3 regions of the Rhodococcus sp. LMD genome follow, and region 2 is predicted to be linked to each of the others. Evidence: riboswitches for the same ligand, from Rfam matches in the RefSeq annotation. Region 2 holds a riboswitch; each other region holds the start of a gene.
What was found. Region 2 has a riboswitch for S-adenosylmethionine ahead of ACWPQI_RS24005 (ABC transporter substrate-binding protein). Riboswitches for the same ligand answer to the same signal wherever they lie in the genome.
Positions count from the first base shown of each region.

Region 1: it holds a riboswitch for S-adenosylmethionine, as region 2 does, so the genes downstream of both, ACWPQI_RS16250 (bifunctional o-acetylhomoserine/o-acetylserine sulfhydrylase) here and ACWPQI_RS24005 (ABC transporter substrate-binding protein) in region 2, are expected to answer to the same signal.
Region 3: it holds a riboswitch for S-adenosylmethionine, as region 2 does, so the genes downstream of both, ACWPQI_RS02750 (aminotransferase class V-fold PLP-dependent enzyme) here and ACWPQI_RS24005 (ABC transporter substrate-binding protein) in region 2, are expected to answer to the same signal.

Region 1 is NZ_CM148557.1:3,511,821-3,519,096, forward strand. Features, by position in the region: gene ACWPQI_RS16225 (TetR/AcrR family transcriptional regulator) at 1-137, shown strand, start outside; gene yhjD (inner membrane protein YhjD) at 82-1,146, opposite strand; gene trpS (tryptophan--tRNA ligase) at 1,205-2,245, opposite strand; gene ACWPQI_RS16240 (exodeoxyribonuclease III) at 2,318-3,121, opposite strand; gene ACWPQI_RS16245 (NADP-dependent isocitrate dehydrogenase) at 3,207-4,424, opposite strand; SAM riboswitch class IV at 4,691-4,806, shown strand; gene ACWPQI_RS16250 (bifunctional o-acetylhomoserine/o-acetylserine sulfhydrylase) at 4,893-6,218, shown strand; gene metX (homoserine O-acetyltransferase MetX) at 6,242-7,276, shown strand, end outside.
Region 2 is NZ_CM148557.1:5,223,276-5,230,551, reverse strand. Features, by position in the region: gene ACWPQI_RS24010 (ABC transporter permease) at 1-516, opposite strand, end outside; gene ACWPQI_RS24005 (ABC transporter substrate-binding protein) at 520-2,151, opposite strand; SAM riboswitch class I at 2,356-2,447, opposite strand; gene ACWPQI_RS24000 (MFS transporter) at 2,493-3,914, opposite strand; gene ACWPQI_RS23995 (NtaA/DmoA family FMN-dependent monooxygenase) at 3,927-5,285, opposite strand; gene ACWPQI_RS23990 (LLM class flavin-dependent oxidoreductase) at 5,282-6,526, opposite strand; gene ACWPQI_RS23985 (GNAT family N-acetyltransferase) at 6,878-7,276, opposite strand, start outside.
Region 3 is NZ_CM148557.1:592,758-600,033, reverse strand. Features, by position in the region: gene ACWPQI_RS02775 (inorganic diphosphatase) at 1-254, shown strand, start outside; gene ACWPQI_RS02770 (SRPBCC family protein) at 309-1,412, opposite strand; gene ACWPQI_RS02765 (crotonase/enoyl-CoA hydratase family protein) at 1,424-2,254, opposite strand; gene ACWPQI_RS02760 (2-oxo-4-hydroxy-4-carboxy-5-ureidoimidazoline decarboxylase) at 2,402-2,923, shown strand; gene ACWPQI_RS02755 (YbaK/EbsC family protein) at 2,988-3,461, shown strand; gene ACWPQI_RS02750 (aminotransferase class V-fold PLP-dependent enzyme) at 3,517-4,836, opposite strand; SAM riboswitch class IV at 4,903-5,018, opposite strand; gene ACWPQI_RS02745 (Pls/PosA family non-ribosomal peptide synthetase) at 5,265-7,276, shown strand, end outside.

The DNA of each region.
Region 1 (7,276 bases), 1.7 Mb from region 2:
TGGCCCACCGGGTGCGGGTGCTGGCGTCGCTGTCGCTGAGCACGCTGCTGCTCGCCCGCGTCGACCGGGACGAGGCGGTCGCTACCGCCGAAACCGCGCTCGCACAGCTCGACGAATGGCGCGCGAGCGCTCGCTGAGCAGGACCCCGCCGACCGCACCGGCACCGACGAGCGCCAGACCGCCGCGCAGGCCGGGACCCTCGTGCACCTCCACCCGCGGCGTGATCCGAGCCAGCTCCGGGGGCGGCACGTGGGCCAGGACCAGATTCTCCTTGGACGACGCCGCCCACGCCGTGGCGAACAGCAGCATCCGGGCGGTCAGGTTCGCGAACACCAGCACGCCGAGGATCGGGCCGAACGCCACCCCGGCGGGACCGCTGGTGACCCGGGAGAGGTAGATCGAGCCGACCTGCTTGAACACCTCGAACGCCACGGCGGCGAGCAGGCCGGCCCGCATCGCGCTGCGGAAGGTGACGGGTTCCCGGGGCAGCCGGGCGATCACCCAGGTGAACAGCAACCACGTCGCGCACACGGCGAGGGCGATCGTCGCCACCGTCAGCGCCACCCCGATGCCGGGCACGTTCTCGAGCCGCAGCACCCCGACGAAGAGGTCCATGACGGGTCCGCTGCTCGCGGCCGACAGGGCCAGCGACGCCACGATGGCGAGTCCCAGGCCGAGGAGGGTCAGTGCGTCGTTGACCTTGGTGCGCACGAACCCGTCCTTGACATGCGGATGGTCCCACATCGCCGTGAGCGCGTCCCGCAGGTTGGTGATCCAGCCGATCCCCGCGTACGCGGCGGTGAGCAAGCCCACGGTTCCCACCGCGCTGCGGGATGCGATCGCGGAGTCCACCAGGCCCTGCACCGTCGCGCCGAGCTCGCCGGGGATGTTCTGGGCGATCGCGGTCTGCAGCTGCTCGAGGGTCTCGGGCCGGCCCGCGAGCACGAAACCGGCCACCGAGAACGACAGCATCAGGATGGGAATCAGGGACAGCACACTGAAGTACGTGATTCCCGCGGCGTAGTAGTCGCCCTTCTGCTCCTGGTACCGCAGGCCGGCCCGTACCAGGTGGTCGAGCGACGGATGCGCCGCTCGTTGCCGCTCGAGAAACCCCGGTTTCGACGGTTCGGTGGAATCGTCGGCCATCGGTGGGCAGCTCCTTCCGCGTTCCGCCGCCCCGGGCTGTGCGCGGGGCACGCCCCGGCTACTTGCGGGGCAGGAATCCCACCCTGTCATAGACCTGCCCGAGTGTCCGGGAAGCCACCTCGCGGGCCTGATCGGCACCGGTCGACAGGATGCGCAGCAGCTCCGCCTCGTCGGCGAGGTACTCGTCGACCTTCGCCTGCAGCGGCACGACGAACTCGGTGAGCACCTCCGCGGTGTCGGCCTTGAGATCGCCGTACCCCCTGCCCGCGTAGCCGGCGACGAGTTCGTCGACCGGCCGGCCGGACAGCGCGGCCTGGATGGTGAGCAGGTTGCTCACGCCGGGCTTGTTCTCGGGGTCGAAGCGGATCTCGCGCTCGTTGTCCGTCACCGCCGACTTGATCTTCTTGGCCGACACCTTCGGATCGTCGAGCAGGTTGATCAGGCCGGCCGGGGTGGCCGCGGACTTGCTCATCTTCGCCGTGGGGTTCTGCAGGTCGTAGATCTTGGCGGTGCCCTTGATGATCTGCGGCTCGGGAACGACGAACGTCTTGCCGAACCGGGTGTTGAACCGCTGCGCGAGGTCACGGGTCAGCTCGAGGTGCTGACGCTGATCCTCCCCCACCGGCACGCGCTGCGGCCGGTACAGCAGGATGTCGGACGCCATCAGCACGGGGTAGGTGAACAGACCGACGCTGGCGTGCTCGGTGCCCTCCTTGGCGGACTTGTCCTTGAACTGCGTCATCCGGCTCGCCTCACCGAAGCCGGTGATGCAGCTCAGCACCCACGCCAGCTCGGCGTGCTCGGGTACCTGGCTCTGGACGAACAGCACCGACCGGTCCGGATCGATGCCGACGGCGAGCAGCTGAGCGGCCGCGCGCAGAGTGCGCCGTCGCAGCCCCTTCGGATCCTGCGGCACGGTGATCGCGTGCAGATCGGGGATGAAGTAGTAGGCGTCGAATTCGTCCTGCAACGGAACCCACTGCTGCAGCGCGCCGAGGAAGTTCCCGAGATGGAACGAATCGGAGGTCGGCTGGATACCCGACAGCACCCGCGGCCGGGCGGTCGGCGTGGTGGTGTTCTGTTCTGCAGTGCTCGCCATGGTTGTCGATACTTTCACGTGCGTGGAGGGACACTCCCGGGAGGTCGGCTCCGATCGCGGGGTCCGCCCGGGTCAACGGAACTGCACGGTGACCGGGGCGTGGTCCGACCAGCGCTCGGCATAGGTGGCGGCCCGCTCGACGCGGGCCTCCTTCGCCCGGGCGGCCAGCCCGGCCGTTGCGAGGTGGTAGTCGATCCGCCAGCCGGCGTCGGTGTCGAACGCCTTGCCGCGGTAGGACCACCACGAATACGGGCCGTCGACGTCCGGGTGCAGGGCGCGCACCACGTCGACCCAGCGGCCTTCGGCGAGGAGGGCATCGAGCCAGGCGCGCTCGCCGGGCAGGAACCCGGACTTCTTCACGTTGCCCTTCCAGTTCTTGATGTCACGCTCGGTGTGGGCGATGTTCCAGTCCCCGCACACCACCATGTGCCGGGCCGCGGCCTCGGCCTCGGCGGCGCGGTGGTTCAGGTGCGCCGCGAACGACGCCATGAACCGCTCCTTCTCCTCCTGCTTCGGGGTGCCGGCCTCCCCGGTGGGCAGGTACAGACTGCCGACGGTCAGATCGCCGAAGTCCGCCTCGACGTACCGTCCGGAGGCGGCGAACTCGTCCTCGTCGAACCCGACGCGCGAGGAGTCGGCGGGGCGCCGGGACAGGATCGCCACCCCGGCACGGCCCTTGACCTCCGATTCGGCCGACACGACGTACCACCCGGCATCGAGGGCCGGCGCGATCGCCGCGTGGAACTGCTGCTCGGTGGCGCGCACCTCCTGCAGGCACACGATGTCGGCGGGCTCGGTGGCCAGCCAGGCGAGCAGACCCTTGCCGGCGGCGGCACGGACACCGTTGACGTTGACGGTGGAGACGACATGAGGCACGCCGGTCACCGTAGCGGACGGTCCCGACCCGGAACGACGACGGGACGCCCCCGGCAGGGGCGTCCCGTCGTGTGCGGTCCGTGCGTCAGGCGCGGGCCTTCTGGAGGTTCTCGTCGAGCGCGGCGAGGAACTCCTCGGTGGTCAGCCATGCCTGCTCGGGCCCGATGAGCAGGGCGAGGTCCTTGGTCATCTGGCCGGCCTCGACGGTCTTGATGACGACGTCCTCGAGCTGCTGGGCGAACTCGATCACCTCGGGGGTGTTGTCGAGCTTGCCGCGGTGCTCGAGACCACGGGTCCAGGCGAAGATCGACGCGATCGGGTTCGTCGACGTCGGCTTGCCGGCCTGGTGCTGCCGGAAGTGCCGGGTGACGGTTCCGTGCGCGGCCTCGGCCTCGACGGTCCTGCCGTCCGGGGTCATGAGCACGGAGGTCATCAGGCCCAGCGAACCGTAGCCCTGCGCGACGGTGTCCGACTGGACGTCACCGTCGTAGTTCTTGCAGGCCCAGACGTAGCCGCCCTCCCACTTGAGCGAGGAAGCGACCATGTCGTCGATGAGACGGTGCTCGTAGGTGAGTCCGGCGGCGTCGAACTCCGCCTTGAACTCCTCCTCGTAGATCCGCTGGAACTCGTCCTTGAACATGCCGTCGTAGGCCTTGAGGATCGTGTTCTTGGTCGAGAGGTAGACCGGGTAGTTCTGCTGCAGGCCGTAGGACAGCGAGGCCCGCGCAAAGTCCTGGATGGACTTCTTGTAGTTGTACATCCCCATGACGACGCCGCCGTCCTCGGGAATCCGGCACACCTCGTGCTGGATCGGCTCGGAGCCGTCCTCCGGCGTGAAAGTGATGGTGACGGTGCCCGGGCGGTCGACCTTGAAGTCGGTGGCGCGGTACTGGTCGCCGAAGGCGTGACGGCCGACGATGACCGGCTTGGTCCAGCCCGGCACCAGGCGCGGCACGTTCGAGATGATGATCGGGGCACGGAAGATGGTGCCGCCCAGGATGTTACGGATCGTGCCGTTGGGCGAGCGCCACATCTTCTTCAGGCCGAACTCCTCGACCCGGGCCTCGTCGGGAGTGATGGTCGCGCACTTGACGCCGACGCCGTGCTTCTTGATGGCGTTGGCCGCATCGACGGTGACCTGGTCGTCGGTCGCATCGCGGTGCTCGATGCCGAGGTCGTAGTACTCGAGATTCACATCCAGGTAGGGATGGATCAGCTTGTCTTTGATGAACTGCCAGATGATGCGGGTCATCTCGTCGCCGTCGAGTTCGACGACCGTTCCTTCAACCTTGATCTTGGACATGTGCGCTTCGCGTCCTCCTAGGAAGTGTCCCTGGTCCCAAGTCGATCCCACTTTGTGGGTGCGATCGTGGTCGGCTCAATGAACCATTTATGGCGTGCTCACACGTGCGGAACACGGTCCAAACAAGACGAGCGTACTGCTATCGCCCCGGTCCGCCAAGCGCACCCCCGGCTACCCGCGGGTAACTTTCACCTGCTCAGGCGCCCTCTCCCGGCAGGCACGGGTCGCCTACCGAAGCGTCCGTCCGAGCCGCTAGACTCGCGCCAGGTCATGAGTACCAGCGTGAAGCCCCGGCTTGCTGGTCGGCAACCCTCCGGCCAGGGTGGGGTGCTCCGGGTGATGACCCGGTCGTCCGGCGACACGCCGCACGACAAGCCGGTCCGATGGAGGTATTCGTCATGAGGGTTGTGATCATGAGCTGTCGTCACTAGCCGCCCCGACCTCCCGACCACGGCCAGTAAGGACATCATGACCGACAGCGAGAACACCCGGCGCGAAGACGGCTGGAGCTTCGAGACCAAGCAGATCCACGCAGGACAGCCCGCCGGCGGCGACACCCGCGCCCGCGCCCTGCCGATCTACCAGACCACCAGCTACACCTTCGACAACACCGACCACGCCGCCGCCCTGTTCGGCCTCACCGAACCCGGCAACATCTACACCCGCATCATGAACCCCACCCAGGACGCGGTCGAACAACGCATCGCCGCCCTCGAGGGCGGCGTCGCCGCCCTGCTCCTCGCCTCCGGCCAGGCCGCCGAGACCTACGCCATCCTCAACCTCGCCGCCGCCGGCGACCACCTCGTCGCCAGCCCCTACCTCTACGGCGGCACCTACAACCTGCTGCACTACACCCTGCCCCGCCTCGGCATCGAGGTCACCTTCGTCGACGACCCCGACGACCTCGACCAGTGGCGCGCCGCCGTCCGCCCCACCACCCGCGCCTTCTACGGCGAAACCATCGCCAACCCCAAAAACCACCTCCTCGACATCCCCGGCGTCGCCGCCGTCGCCCACGAGCACGCCCTGCCGCTGATCGTCGACAACACCGTCGCCACCCCCTACCTGATCCGCCCCCTCGAGCACGGCGCCGACATCGTCGTGCACTCGGCCACCAAATACCTCGGCGGCCACGGCACCGCCATCGCCGGGGTCATCGTCGACGGCGGCACCTTCGACTGGACCGCCGCCGGACCCGACGGCACCGCCCGCCACCCCCAGTTCACCACCCCCGACCCCAGCTACCACGGCGTGGTCTACGCCGACCTCGGCGCCCCCGCCTACGCCCTCAAGGCCCGCGTGCAACTGCTGCGCGACCTCGGCGCCGCGGTCTCCCCGTTCAACGCCTTCCTCATCGCCCAGGGCCTCGAGACCCTGAGCCTGCGCATGGAACGCCACGTCGCCAACGCCGGCAGGGTCGCCGACTTCCTCGCCCGCCGCCCCGAGGTCACCGCCGTCGCCTACGCCGGCCTCGACTCCTCCCCCTGGTACGAGCGCGGCCGGGCTCTGGCCCCGCGCGGGACCGGCGCGATCGTCACCTTCGAACTCGCCGGCGGCGTCGACGCCGGCAAGAAGTTCGTGAACGCGCTGACCCTGCACAGCCACGTCGCCAACATCGGCGACGTGCGCTCGCTGGTCATCCACCCCGCCTCGACCACCCACTCCCAGCTCACCGCCGCCGAACAACTCGCCGCCGGCGTCACCCCCGGCCAGGTCCGCCTCGCCGTCGGCATCGAACACATCGACGACATCCTCGCCGACCTCACCACCGGCCTCGAGGCGGTCGCGTCTTGACGGCGCGCGTCGACCGGCGCCACGTGGAACTGCCGCCGGAGGACGGCCGTCTCGGGACCGTCGACATCGGGCCGCTGACGCTCGAGTCCGGCGCCACCCTGCCCGACGTGACGGTGGCGGTGCAGCGATGGGGCCGGCTGTCGCCGTCACGCGACAACGTCGTCCTCGTCGAACACGCCCTCACCGGGGACTCGCACGTGACCGGGCCGGCCGGACCCGAACACCCGTCGCCCGGCTGGTGGACCGGGATGGTCGGTCCGGGCGCGCCGATCGACACCGACACGTGGTGCGTTGTGGCGACGAACGTGCTGGGCGGCTGCCGCGGCACCACCGGACCGGGTTCGCCCGCCCCGGACGGCAAGGCGTGGGGCTCCCGGTTCCCCGGCATCACGGTGCGCGACCAGGTCGCCGCCGAGGTCGCGCTCGCCGATGCGCTCGGCATCGACAGGTTGGCGGCCGTGACCGGCGGGTCGATGGGCGGCATGCGGACGCTCGAGTGGATCATCGGGTATCCGGAACGGGTGCAGGCGGCCCTCGTCCTTGCCGTCGGGGCCCGCGCCACCGCCGACCAGATCGGCACCCAGACCACGCAGATCGCCGCCATCACCGCCGACCCGGACTGGCAGGGCGGGGACTACTACGGAACCGGACGTGTGCCGCGGACCGGGCTGGGCATCGCACGGCGGATCGCGCACCTGACCTACCGGACCGAGGGCGAACTCGACACCCGCTTCGCGAACTCCCCCCAGGGAAGCGAAAACCCCTGGAACGGAGGGCGATACGCGGTACAGAGCTACCTGGAGCACCAGGCCGACAAACTCGTCGCGCGGTTCGACCCCGGTACGTACGTCGCGCTCACCCAGGCCATGAATCGGCACGACGTCGGACACGGGCGGGGCGGTGTGGCCGCGGCACTCGGCTCCACCCCGGTACCGACGATCGTCGCCGGTGTGGATTCCGACCGCCTGTATCCGCTGCGCCTGCAACAGGAGATCGCCGACGGCCTGCCGGGCTGCGACGGGCTGCGCGTCCTCGAGTCCCGGGACGGTCACGACGGT
Region 2 (7,276 bases):
GTCGCCGAATGCCGGAAGCAGCTTCATCCGGAACGAGAAGAGCTGGAGCAGAAGCAGTCCCACCCAGAAGGTCGGAACCGCGACACCGAGCGGCGGCAGCGAGAACAGCGTGCTGCGCAGCCACCGGGCGCGCGTGTACGTGGCGACGAACGCGATCGAGGTGCCGAGGAGCACGGCGAGCGCCAAGGCGACCGCGGCCAGGGCCAGGGTGCTGGGTACGGCGGCGGCGATCGCGTCGGTCACGGGTTGTCCCGTGACGATCGAGATGCCGAAGTCACCCCGGACGGCGTTGCTCAGCGCAGTAAGGTACTGCCCCGACAACGGACGGTCGAGCCCGTACCGCTCCTGCAGTTGCGCGACAGCGGCCGCATCCACCGGTGTGCCGCTGCCGGCGCCGTCGACCGCGATGCTCACCGGGTCGGACGGCAGCAGGTACAGCACGCCGAACGAGACGGTGAACGCCGCCCACAGCACCAACAGCGCCTGCACGAGCCGGGAACCGAGATACCGGGCCATGGTCTACTCGCTCAGCCAGGTGTCGAAGAACTGCAACCGGGCGGAGGCCTCGAACTTCAGGTCCTGCACCGCCCCCGCCGCACCGATGGCCTGGGACAGCTCCACGGTCGGCAGCCACAGGCCGTTGTCGAGGACGAGCTGCTGTGCCTGCTCGATCAGCTCGCCGCGTTCGGCCGGGTCGGTGGTGCGCAGCTGCGCGGACAGGACCTCGTCCAGCGCCGGGATCGGGCCGCGGTTGTTGAGGTTGCGCCCGTCGAGTCCGAACGTGGTGCGCAGGATGTCGCCGTCGGCGCGCGTGCTGTTGTAGTAGGTGGCGTCGAAGTCCTTCGTGCCCTGCCGGGCAGTGGCTTCCGGGGTGGAGACCAGGTCGAGCTGCAGGTCGATACCGACCTCGCGCAGCTGCTGCTGCACGAGCTCGAGGATCGCCTGGTTGCCGGCGAACACCGAACTGAACAGCACCGAGAAGGACAGGCGGTTGCCGTCCTTGACGCGGATGCCGTCCGGGCCGGGAACCCAGCCGGCGGCGTCGAGGATCGACTTCGACTTCGCCGGGTCGTAGGTGACGTCGTCGAGTGCGGCGTAGCCGGGGGTGCGGGAGGCGAGGGTACTGGTCGCGGGCCGGAAATCGGGGCCGAGGACGGTGTCGACGAGTTCCTGGCGGTCGAGGGCCGGCACGATCGCAGCGCGCACCGCCGGATCGGTCAGGACGCCACGGGTGACGTTCGGCTGGAAACCGAACGGGACACCCGGGTTCGGCGTGGTGAGGATCCGTCCGCCGCTGCCTTCGATCTGGGAAGCGTCCTGCGGCAGCGCATCGCTGATCGCGTCGAGCTGGCCGGATGCGAGGCTGCCGGTGCGTACACCGGACTCCGGGACGATCGTGAACTCGATGCGATCGAGGTAGGCCTCGCCGTCGTGCGCGAAAACGTCGGATCCCCACGAGTATCCAGTGCGCTTGACCAGCGTGGCGGACTTGTCCTGCTGGTAGTCCTCGTAGACGAAGGGACCGGTGCCGGACAGGTCGCCGGCGCAGCGTTCCTCCGCGGACTTCGCGACGTCCCTGTCGGACAGGAAGCCGAGTTGCAGCGTCGACGACGCCTGCAGGAACTGCGCGTTCGGTCCGGCGAAGGACACCTGGGCGGTGAGCGGATCGAGCACCGTGGTGCCGGTGTACCCCGACAGGTAGCTCGCCGCCAGCGCTGCCTTGGCGCCGGTGAGGGTCTGGACGATCGCGTCGAAGTTCTTCTTCACCGACTCCGCGGTGAACGGGGTGCCGTCACTGAATGTCACGCCGTCCTTCAGCCGGAACGTGAACGCCGAGGCGTCCCCGTTCACCTCCCAGCTTTCGGCGAGCCACGGCTTCAGTTCACCGGTCCCGGGGTCCTGATCGGTGAGCGAGTCGACGATCTGACGGGCGACGTAGATGGTCTGGTTGCTGCCGGCCTGCGCGGGATCGGCACACGTGGGGGCCTGGGACAGGCCGTAGCGCAGGGTGCCGCCGGGCTGCGGGGTGCCGCCACCGGAGGAGGTGCCCGCCGTGTCGGCGCCGCACGCGGCGAGCCCACCGGTGAGGATTGCGGCGGTGGCGCCCGCGACGGCGCGACGTCGGGCGGCAGAGGTGAACGGAACAGGCACCGGGGAACTCCATGATCTCGTGAGGCGCCGATGGCACCGCGCTTCGCGATGCCACCGGCCGGGCAGACGGTCGTAGTTCTTCGACTGGGTTGCGCCGCTCAGGCGCGACAGGATCGGGGGCGACAGATGCCCGAGCACTGACGGCACAGGTCGACGTGCAGGCGCGCCCACGCGCCCACGAACCCCTCGCCTGCCATGCCTTCTCCTCCATCGTTCCCGGCGGTAGCACCCTCACCTGCGGCAGGGGGTTGCTGCGACGTCGTCGAGCCGGGTCTCTCGGTCGCTCTGGATGGTTCCCGGTGACCGTACGCGTTGCGAACGAGTTCGGAGAACCCTTTCGCTCACCGTGATCGAAACCCGGCGCCGGCACGACGGCGCCGGTCGGCGAGCGCACAGAGCAGCGACACCGCGAGCATGGCGGCGCACACCGCGAGGCCGGCCGACGCGGCACCGGCGAAGTCGTCCCCGTCCGTCGCCAGCGCCGACAGATACAGGCCGGACACCGCGGCGAGGGCGACCGTCGCGGACAACCGCTGTGACAGTTGCAGGAACCCGGCCGCGACACCGTGACCGCCCGCCGGGGACGACTCGAGCGTCAGCGCCCGGTTGGGTGCATCCACGAATCCACCCGAGAGGCCCGACAGAGCGGCCAGCGCCACGAACACCGGCATCGTGGCGTCGTGCCGCACAGCGGCGGCGTAGCCACCGACGACGGCGATCTCGGCCGCCACCGCCACGACGACCGTCACCCGGCCGTATCGCGCGACGACCCGCCACCCCACGGCCGAGGCGACGGCCATCGCCGCGGCGGCGGCGGACAGCACGGCGGCGGCCTGGACCGCGGCATAGCCGCGCCCCTCGATGAGGTACAGGCTCACGACGGTGTTCAGGGACAGCACCGCACCGAACCAGAACAGTGCGACCAAGGTGCCGAGGATGTATCCGCCGGATCCGGTCAGTTCGGGAAGCAGCACGGGCTTGCCGCCGCGCACGGCGACACGGCGTTCCCACCATAGGAAGGTGGCGAGTGAGACCGCCGCTCCCCCGACGGCGAACACCGCACCCACCGGACCCGGTTCGGAGACCACGGGCACCATCACCAGCGTCGTGGCCGCCGCGAGCAGCGCGAGGCCCCCGGCATCGACCCCGCTGCGGGCCGACGGTCGTCCCCGATCCGGGGGCAGGCGGCGGGCCGCGAGCACGAGTGTGACGAGTGCGCACGGCACGTTGAGAATCAGCAGAACACGCCACCCGTAGTCCCCGGGTGCAGCGCCGAGCACCAGCCCACCGACGAGTGGACCGCACAGCCCGGCGAGGCCTCCGGCCGTGCTGTAGGCGGCCAGGGCCCGGGCGCGCGCCGGGCCGGTGTAGTTCTCGGCCAGGATCCCGAGCACCTGCGCGCTGATCAGGCCCGCCCCGACCCCCTGACCGGCCCGTGCGGCGACGACCGTCCAGGGGTCGGACGCGACAGCTCCGCACACCCCCATGACCGCGAAGAGGGTCATGCCCGCGAGGAACAGCCGCCGCCGGCCGGCCACATCGCCGAGCCGGCCTGCCGGGACCAGCGCAAGACCGAAGCTCAGCGAGTATGCGGCCAGGATCCACTGCACCTGCGAAACGCCCGCGTCGAGACCGGTCCGCAAGGCGGGAAGGCCGATGTTCAGCACCGACGAATCGAGCAGGGTGGTGAAGCCGGCGGCCGCACAGACCGGCACCACTGACGTCGTCTGCCGGGGCGTCTGCGCCCGATCGGTGAGTGTCACGCGGGAGGTGGGTTAACCGCCGACCGCCACCGGATCGGCCGGCACCCGCAGCCCGAGGTTGTGCCGCAGCGTGGTTCCGGTGTACTCGACGCGGAGGACACCACGGTCCTGCAGCAGGGGCACCACCTCGTCGACGAAATCGTCGAGCCCCCAAGGCACGAGGTGCGAACCGAGGATGAACCCGTCCGAGCCGTCGTTCTGCACGAAGGCGTCGATCTGCTCGGCGATCCGTGCCGCGGTACCGACGAGGGGTCCGCGCTCGAACTGGTCGATCACGACCTCTCGCAGCGTCAGCTTCTTCTCCTCCGCGATCGCGCGGAGCCGTGCGACGGTCTCGAACCGGTCCTGGTGGACGAACGCCCGTCCCTGGATGATCGACTCGGCGTCGGGGTCGGGATCGATGTCCGGCAGCGGGCCCTCCGGATCGTATTCGGACAGATCCCGATTCCAGATCTGCTCGAGCAGGATCAGGGCGGTCTGCCCGGTGACCTGCTGGTTACGGATCTCGTGGTACTTCTCGACGGCCTCGGCCTCGGTGTCCCCGATCACGAAGCTCGCCGACGGCAGGATCTTGATGTCGTCGGCGGAGCGGCCGGCAGCGATCGCCCGGGCCTTGACATCTCGGTAGAAATCCGTGGCCTCGGGCAGTTTCCCGTACGGGGAGAAGATGGCATCGGCGTTCGCGGCAGCGAAGTCCCGGCCCTGCGGGGACACCCCGGCCTGGAGGATCACCGGGCGTCCTTGGGGGCTGCGCGGAACCGTGAACCTGCCGTGCACGTCGAAGTGGTTGCCGTGGTATGCGAAGGTGCCGGCGTCGGGTCGACGCAGGAACCGGCCGCCGGCCTTGTCGGCGACGATGTCGTCGCTACGCCACGAATCCCAGAGATGACGGATGTGCGTCAGGTTCTCCTCCGCGCGCTCGTACCGTTGGGAGCGATCCAGGAAGCCGCCGCGGCGGAAGTTGCGCCCGGTGAAGGCATCGAAGGAGGTGACCACGTTCCACGCGGCCCGGCCGCCGGAGAGGTGATCGAGAGAGGCGATCTGCCGAGCCAGCTCGTACGGCTCGTTGAAGGTCGCGTTGATGGTGGCGGCCAGGCCGAGGTGGTCCGTGACGGCGGCCAGCGACGCGAGGACCGTGAAGGTGTCGGGCCGGCCGATGATGTCCTGATCGAAGATCCGGCCCGCACGCTCGCGCAGCACGAGGCCCTCGGCGAGGAAGAAGAAGTCGAACTTGCCGCGCTCGGCGGTACGGGCGGTGTGCTCGAAGGTCGAGAACTCGATCTGGCTGCCTGCCCGGGGATCCCACCATGCGGTGTGGTGATTGACACCGCCGAGGTAGGCCCCGAGGATGACCTGCTTGCGTGTGCTCATCGGTCGTGTCCTTCGGTTCCGGCCGTGGTGACGGCGTAGCGGTTGGGAACGTCGGTCGGCAGATCCAGAAGTCCGCGCAGGGACGTGCCGGGGTATTCGGAGCGGAACAACTCGCGCTGTTGCAGGATCGGGACGAGCACGTCGACGATGACGTCGAGGTCGTCGACTGCCACCCCGGGTCGGAGCCGGAAGCCGTCGATACCCTGTCGACGCCACTCACCGATCCGGTCGGCGAGTTCGGCCGCCGACCCGGTGAACACGAGTGCATCCGAGTCGAAGGCGCTGCCCGCGAGTGCGTCGAGACGCCGGAGCCGCTCGGCTCCGCTCTCGCGCGGTGTGTCGAGGAAGACCACGAGGTCCGCATACACCCGCAGCGGTTCACCGACCCGCCCGACCCGCACGCCCGCCGCCGTGACCTCGTCGACGAGGTCACGCACACGGCGGGTGTCCGACGGGGTGACGAACACCAGATCTGCCTGCCGCGAAGCCAGTTCGTACGGAAGGTCGCGGTGGGCCAGCAGTGCGACCACCGGCTGTCCCTGCGGCGGTCGGGGTGTGATCGACGGCCCCCGAACGTGGAAGAACCGGCCTTCGAAGTCGATGTAGTGCAGCTTGTCGCGGTCGATGAACCGTCGCGTCCTCACGTCGCGGAGCTCCGCATCGTCCTCCCAGCTGTCCCACAGCCGCCGAACGACCTCGACGGCGTCGGCGGCCTCGTCGAACAGGTCGTGGACGAACTCGGGCAGGCGATTCTCGGCGAGCGCCTGCCGGTCGCGCTTGTCGAGTCCGGGGATGTCGCGCCGGCCGAAGTGTGCGGCCTCCTGCGCGGAGGAGGACACCTTGACCTGCCAGCCGGCGCGGCCGTGCGATGTGTAGTCGAGGGCGGCCAGCGCCTTGGACACGTGGAACGGTTCGGTGTGCGTGGTGGTGATCGTCGGGATCAGCCCGATGTGCCGGGTCGACGGTGCAACCCGCGCGGCGATCAGGTGCGCATCGAGCCGGACTCGTACCCGGTCCACCGCGTCGGGGTCCTCGCTCGTGTACGGGTTCGACGGTACGGCAAGGGAATCCTCGATCGTGACGAAGTCCAGCAGTCCACGCTCTGCCGTGGTGACGAGATCGGTCCAGTATGCGGACGAGCTCAATTCGTCGGGACGGGAATTCTCTTCACGCCAGGCGGCGGGATGCCAGCCGGCGCCGTCGAGAGCGACGGCGAGGTGGACGGGTGTTGTCGAGGTCATCGGCGAGACTCCTGGTCGGTGTGCGGCGGGGATCGGTGGCGTCACACGGGTGTCCGGCCGCGGGGCGCACCGGCAGCACCGCGGGCTCGCGATGCTGCCGGGTCTGGTGGGAGGATTTCGGGCCGGGGACCGAGCCGCGGCCGATCAGGGTTTCTCGGTCGCTCTTGATGGTTCCCGCCGAGGATAGGACGCACGGCCCCGGTTCCTGAACCGTTGCACTCACCGTGAACGAAAAGACTTGCGGCGGAGGAGACCGCGCCGCAGCCAATCGCACGAGAATCGGACGTCCACACCCGTCGCGACGGCTGTGGACGTCCGATTCGTGCACTGCCTCGAGCCGCTCGGCGCGGTTCAGCCCGTCCGCAACCGGATCAGCATCTTCTCGAAGGGGTGCGGCCCGATCTCCTCGGCCGGTCGGCCGGGATCGAACAGGGCGGTGTATCCCGCGGCCAGGTACAGCGCGACTGCCTCGGGTTGACGCCACCCGGTGGTCAGGTAGATGCGGGCGTACCCCCTCCGGGCCGCCTCGGCCTCGAGTTCCTCCAGCACGAGTCTGCCGAGTCCGCGCCGCCGGTGCTTTTTCGACGTCCAAATGCGCTTGAGCTCAGCGGTGGTCGCGTCGTAGCGCCGGAACGCGCCTCCGGCGACAGGTTCGCCGTCCTCGACGAGCACCAGCAACGTGCCGTCGGGTCCGGCGAACTCGTCGGCCGGGTGGGTGGTGAGGGTATGGATCTGCTCGTCGAGCGGACG
Region 3 (7,276 bases), 790 kb from region 2:
TCAAGATGGTCGACGAGGCCGGCGGCGACGACAAGGTCCTCGCCGTGCCCGCGGGCGATCCGCGCTGGGACCACGTCAAGGACATCAGCGACGTCTCGCAGTTCGAACTGGACGCGATCAAGCACTTCTTCGTCCACTACAAGGACCTGGAGCCGGGCAAGCACGTCGAGGCCGCGGACTGGGTCGGCCGCGCCGAGGCCGAGGCCGAGGTCTCCGCGTCGATCGAGCGCCTGAAGGCGAACGGCGGGCACTGACCCCACGCGCCGTTCGGGCTCCGCGGCCGCCGGCTGCGGAGCCCGAACGCGTTCTCAGCCGCTGCGCTCGATCGCGTCCCGGATGTCGGCGAGCCGATCGAGCAGGCGCGGCCGGAGCCGGGCGTCCACCCGCGCCGACCACGGCCGCAGCAGGCGCCGCGACCGCAGGACGACGTGCTGTCGCAGGAGACATCCCTGCGGGGTGGACTCGATCCGGTAGTCGACGTGGCCGGTGAACCAGGCGCTGCGGAAGTCCATCGCGAGCAGGTCCGGGTCCTCGATCGCGGTCACGACGCTGTCGACGGGCATCCACCAGCCGGGCGCGAGCCGCACCCGCTCGTGCCACCGGGTGCCCTCGGTGGTCGGACCGGACGGGGACTTGCCCGTCCGGACGCCGCTGCGCGCCGGTGCGCCCACGTGGTCCTGCACGTCGGCGAGCAGCGCGAACACCATCCCGGCGGGTCGGCGCACCGGAATCCGAAGCCGGAAATCCATTGGGGTTACTGGACTTTCGTCGACCGGCGGCGGACCGCCCCGTCGGCGCCGCGCGTGTTGCTCCGCTCGGTCCCGGATCCCCAGCAGCATTCGCCGGGACATCACGAAGTCGCCCACGTCCATGAGGACGGCCCAACCGACCGCGAACGGCGACGGGGGAATCCGGAATCGCACGCGATGCACCAGTCGGCTGCGTCCGGGCCCGTCCGGACGCAACGTCAGCGCGACGGTGACCGAACCCCCGTCGTGCGAGTGGGCATACACGAGGGAACGTCCGGGATCGATCGACTCCACCCGGAAGGCGGCCGGGGAACCCGCGACCAGCCGGACCCGGTCACCGACCTCGAGCCGCTGCAGTTCGGGCCGGATCTCGCGGGCGCTCGGCTTCCCGCCGTTGTCGACGAGGTCGTAGCTGTACCAACCGGCACGGTCCCCGGCGCCCATCTGGACCAGCCACGGCCACACGTCCTCCGCCTCGGCCACGATCGACACCGCTCGGGTCGCCGACAAGTGAGGCCGGGGCACGATCTCGTCCCCCGGCATCCGTCCGGCCACCTCGGTCCTCGTCGCACCCCAGTGCAACTGCCAGGGCCGGTAGACCGTCAGATACACCAGCGGGACGGCCGGCAGCAGCCGGCCGCCCCACGTCAGGACCGGGCGCACCCGTCCATCCTCTACCGGCCCCGGAACTCCGGGGGCCGCTTCTCGAAGACCGCCGCGACGGCCTCGGTCAGATCCTCCGACGGCAGGAACGCGGAGTTCCAGGCCGCGACGTAGCGCAGGCTGTCGTCGACGCGCGGCGAGCGGCTGTGGTCGAGAACGGCCTTGATGCCGTGCACCACCAGCGGCGGATTCGCCGCGATCTCGGCGGCGGTGGCCTGTGCGGCGGTCAGGACGGCATCCGCGTCCTCGAAGACGTCGTTGACCAGACCGATCTTCTCCGCGCGTGCCGCGTCGATGTCCTTGCCGGTGAGGGCCAGCTCGCGCAGGTGCCCGTCGCCGATGATCAGCGGCAGGCGCGCGAGACTGCCCACGTCGGCGACCATCCCGACCTTGACCTCGCGGACGCTGAACTTCGCGTCGGCGCTGGCGTACCGGATGTCGGCCGCGGAGATCAGATCGACGCCGCCGCCGATGCACCAGCCCTGCACGGCCGCGACGACGGGCTTGCGGCAGTCCGCGACCGCGGTGATCGCCGCCTGCATCCGCTTGACCATCTCGTGGAACTCGGTGCGCGGGGCGGCCAGCGCCTTGTCCGCGAGGACCTTGCCCAGGTCGCCGCTCATGGCGGGCAGGTCGAGACCGAAGGAGAAGTGCTTGCCGGCGCCGGCGAGCACGACGGCACGCACGTCCGGATCCGCGTCGAGCTCGCCGAACAACAGCGGCAGCTCGGTCCAGAAGTCGGGGCCCATGGCGTTGCCTTTGCCCGGACCGACGAGGGTGACGAGCGCGACGTGGTCCGCGACGTCGACCGTGAACGCTTTCCAGCGAGATTCCTGAGTCATTACTCGAGAGTAATATGCGGGCGCCGATCCGCTGGCACGGACCACTCGTTACAGCCTGGAAAATTCCGCGCTCCGCCTCTGGTGGCCGACACGCCGCGGACGGATCCTGAGGGCACGAACGGTCCGGCTCGTAGAGGAGGGACTGTCATGTTGATGCACCAGGGCATCGGTCTGGGCGCCTTCAACGCCCTGTCCCGGCGGGGCGCCACCCACGCGCTGTACGAGTGCTGCGCGTCGCTCACCTGGGCCCAGGAGGTAGCGGCGGGACGTCCCTATGCGAGCTATCCGGAACTGTTCGCCCGCGCCGACGCCGCCCTGTTCTCCGCGAGCGACGCGGAGATCGCGGCGGCCCTCGACTGTCACCCGGTGGTGGGCCGTCGGCGCGGCAGCACCGCCTCGCGGCTCGAACAGTGCTCGCTGTGGGACGAGGACGAGGCCTTGACGACCGCGATCACCGCTGCCGCCGCCGCGTACGAGGAGCGCTTCGGCTACCGCTACCTGTGGTGCCCGCAGGGCCGCGGACTGCGGGATCTGCTGACCGACCTCCGCCACCGGCTCGCACACGACCCCGAGGCGGAACGCAAGGTGTGCACGGAGGAACTCGCCAAGATCACCCGCACCCGGCTCGAGCGCATGCTCGGACCCGAGGACGGCTTTCCGCTGTACTGACCCCGGCCGCGGCCGGACCTGCCGATCGGAGCCACGGACGGCGGCAGCCTCCTAGGCTGGAACCATGTCCGGGACACTGCATCCGAATGCCGCTCGAGTGGCCGACACGCTCATCGCGCGCGGGCACCACGGGTTGATCACGACCCAACCGGAGTCGGTGCACACCGCCGAGCAGGCGGCGGCCGCGCTCGGGGTCGACGTGGGCGCGATCGTCAAGTCGCTGGTGTTCCTGCTCGACGACGAACCGGTACTGCTGCTGGTCTCGGGTGCCCATCGGGTGAATCCGGAACGAACCGGCAAGCGTCTCGGCGGTGTGCTCGTCGCGGCGCCCCCGGACGTCGTCACCGAGGTCACGGGTCAGCCCGTCGGCGGGGTGGCGCCGCTCGGGCATCCGACGAACCTGACCACGTACGTCGACACCGCCCTGGCCGCCTTCCCCCAGCTCTGGGCCTCCGGCGGGCATCCACGCACGCTGTTCCGCACGACGTTCCGCGAACTGATGCGCATCACGGCAGCCGTCGACGTCGAGGTCGACTAGCCCTGCCGACCCGGACGACGGGCCCGGCCGGTGCGACGGCCCGCCGGGGAACCGGTCAGCTGCACTGCGCCGCGCCGGCGGTGGACTCCGCCAGGCCCGGACGGGTCTCGGGCGACGGCCCCCACAGTCCGTCGGTCTTCGCGTAGGTCCAGCCGGGACCGGCATCGACGAGCGTGCGCAGCGCGTCGAGCAGACGATCCACGTCGGCGGAGGAACTGCCGAGACCGAGAGAGGCACGAACCGCGCCGCCGGGCAGCCCGACCCGGGCGAGCAGCGGGTGCGCGCAGAACCGGCCGTCGCGCACCCCGATTCCGTGCTCGGCGGACAGATACGACGCCACCTCGCCGGGCTCGAAGCCGGCGACCGTGAAGGTGACGATGCCCACGGAGTCCGGGGAGTCGCTCCACAGCCGCAGGATCTCGACACCGTCGACACCGCGCAACCCGTCGAGCAGGCGCCGGCACAACGCCTCCTCGTGCGCGGTGACGGCATCGGCGTCGAAACCGGCGAGCGCGTCGCACGCCGCGGCGAGGGCCGCGACGCCGAGCACGTTGGGCGTGCCCGCCTCGTGTCGCGCCGGGGCGCAAGCCCATTCGGTGTGGCCGAGACTCACGTCGCGGACCGCACCACCCCCTGCGAGGTGCGGTTCCGCGACGTCGAGCCAGTCCCGGCGCCCCACCAGAGCACCGGCACCGAACGGAGCGTAGAGCTTGTGCCCCGAGAACGCGAGGTAGTCGACGCCGAGCGCGGCGAGGTCGATCCGCCGGTGCGGAACCAATTGTGCTCCGTCGACGAGGATCCGGGCACCGCAGGCATGCGCGACGTCGGCGAGTTCGGCGATCGGGAGGACCTCGCCGGTGACGTTGGAGGCGCCGGTGACGGCGAGCAGCGCGGCGGGCCGGCTGCACAGTTCCGCGACGAGCCGGCGGACCGTCTCGGCGACGGTGTCCGCAGCCTCGACAACGCGAGCGTTCTTCCAGGGCAACAGGTTTGCGTGGTGCTCGACGTCGAGCACCACCACGTCGCCGGGCACGGCTCCGGCCAGGAGATTGAGCGAGTCGGTGGTGTTGCGGGTGAACACGACCACCTGATCGTCTGCGGCACAGACGAATCGAGCCACCGACTCCCGGGCCTGCTCGTAGCTGGTGGTGGAGATCCTCGAGGCGTAACCGGCACCGCGATGCACGCTGGCGTAGTACGGCAGGAGTTCGGCGATCCGCTCGGTCACCGCTTCGAGGGCCGGCGCGCTCGCCGCGTAGTCGAAGTTGGCGTAGGTGCAGGTACCGCCCTGCACTAGGGGCACCTGGAGATCACATCCGGTGACCCGGGCGAACGGGGCGATACAGGTGTCGGCGGTCAGTACAGCGGCAGTCATGACGTTCCCTCGTCGTTCAGGGATTCGCCGGTGGTCGCCTCGTCGCCCGAGTACGATCACGGTCCGAATCCGCGCTTGCCGTGTCCGGTGTGGAAACACGGCCAGGTCGTCACCCGGAGCACCCCACCGCGGAGGAGGGTTGCCGACCAGCTAGCCGGGGCTTGTCGCTGGTTCTCGTGACCTGCGGAAGAGGATGGCAAAAGCGCGCGCGGATGTCAAACCGGGACCGCACCGTCGGTCGTCCGGAACGCGAATCCCCAGGGAGAGGCGGTTTCTCACGCCGAGCCGGACATCGGGCCGGGATTCCGGCGTTGCGGGACGCGGAAGAATCCACCGCGCGAGTGGGCACCGACACACCCGATGTTCACCCTCCGTCCACCTGACCGTGAGATAACCGGACGAACGCACCACCAGGCCGAGAGAAGGACATGCGATTGCCTGCCCAGCCCACGACGGATTCGGATCGGTCGTATCGCATCCCCGAGGAGTTCCTCCGCTCCTCCCATGCCCCGGCCCCGCGCACTCTCGTCGACATCCTGCGTGCCACCGCCGACACCCACCCTGACGCTCCGGCCGTCGACGACGGATCCGTCACCCTCAGCTACGCCGAACTCGTCGAGGAGGTCGTCGCCTGCTCCTACCGGCTCGCCGACGCGGGAGTCGGTGGCGGGGACCGCGTCGGCGTGCGCATGCCGTCCGGCTCCGCGGACCTGTACGTGACGATCCTGGGCATTCTCGCGGCCGGCGCGGCCTACGTGCCGGTGGACGCGGACGACCCCGACGAACGCGCCGAGCTCGTGTTCGGGGAAGCGCAGGTCACCGCCGTCGTCACCGCCGACGGCATCGGTCCGGGCACCGCGCCGCCGTCGCCGAAGCCGCAGCTGCGCGGTCCGCGCCTCGACGACGCCGCCTGGATCATCTTCACCTCCGGCTCCACCGGCACCCCCAAGGGTGTCGCCGTCAGCCATCTCAGCGCCGCCGCCTTCGTCGACGCCGAGGCCCGGCTGTTCCTGCGCGAGAACCCGATCGGCCCCGGCGACCGCGTGCTGGCCGGTCTGTCGGTCGCATTCGACGCGTCCTGCGAGGAGATGTGGCTCGCCTGGCGGCACGGCGCGTGCCTCGTCCCCGCGCCCCGCTCCCTCGTGCGGTCCGGGATGGACCTCGGACCGTGGCTGGTCTCCCGCGACATCAGCGTCGTCTCCACCGTTCCGACCCTCGCGGCGATGTGGCCGGCCGAGGCGCTCGAAGCGGTGCGGCTGTTGATCTTCGGCGGGGAGGCCTGCCCACCGGATCTCGCCGAGCGGCTGGCTGTGCCCGGACGCGAGGTGTGGAACACGTACGGACCCACCGAGGCCACCGTGGTCGCGTGTGCGGCGACGATGGACGGCACCGGCCCGGTCCGCATCGGCCTGCCGCTCGACGGCTGGGATCTCGCCGTGGTGGACGGCGAGGGCCGCCCCGTCCCGGAGGGCGGCACCGGCGAACTCGTCATCGGCGGTGTCGGCCTGGCCCGCTATCTGGACCCGGCCAAGGACGCCGAGAAGTACGCCCCCATGCCCACCCTCGGCTGGGACCGCGCCTACCGCAGCGGCGACCTGGTCACCCTCGACCGCGCGGGGCTGCTGTTCCAGGGACGCGCCGACGATCAGGTCAAGATCGGCGGCCGCCGCATCGAACTCGGCGAAGTCGACAACGCTCTGCAGAACCTGCCCGGCGTCGCCGGCGGCGCGGCCGCCGTGCGCAAGACGGCGGCCGGGCACTCGATCCTCGTCGGCTACATCGCCAGCACCGATCCCGAGTTCGACCTCGCCTCCGCGCGCGACCTCCTCGGCGAGCAGCTGCCCGCAGCCCTGGTCCCGAGACTGGCGCTGGTCGACGAACTGCCCACCCGAACCTCCGGCAAGGTGGACCGCAACGCGCTTCCGTGGCCGCTGCCCGGCGCCGAGGCCGCCGCCGCCGAGGCTCTCGGCCTCGACCCGACCGCCGAATGGGTCGCCGGGCTGTGGGTGTCGATTCTCGGCACCCCGATCGAGAGCGTCGACGACGACTTCTTCGAACTCGGCGGCGGCTCCCTCGCCGCGGCCCAGCTGGTGACGGCCCTGCGCGAACGCTATCCCGCGATGACCGTCGCCGAACTGTACGACCATCCGCGACTCGGTTCGCTCGCCGAGTACCTCGACGACCTCGCGCCGTCCGCGGTGATCGCCCCGCGGCAGGTGGCCCCCGTTCCGCGCCGCGCGCAGCTGCTGCAACTGGCCGTCACGGTGCCACTCACCACTCTCACGGGGCTGCAGTGGGTGACCTGGCTCGCGATCGCGAACAACGTCTTCTCGCTGTTCGTCGACGTGCCGTGGCTCGCTCCGGTGTCGTGGTGGTGGGTGACGGTCGGCATCCTGCTGTTCCTGACCCCGCTCGGCCGCATGTCCGTCGCCGTCGCCGG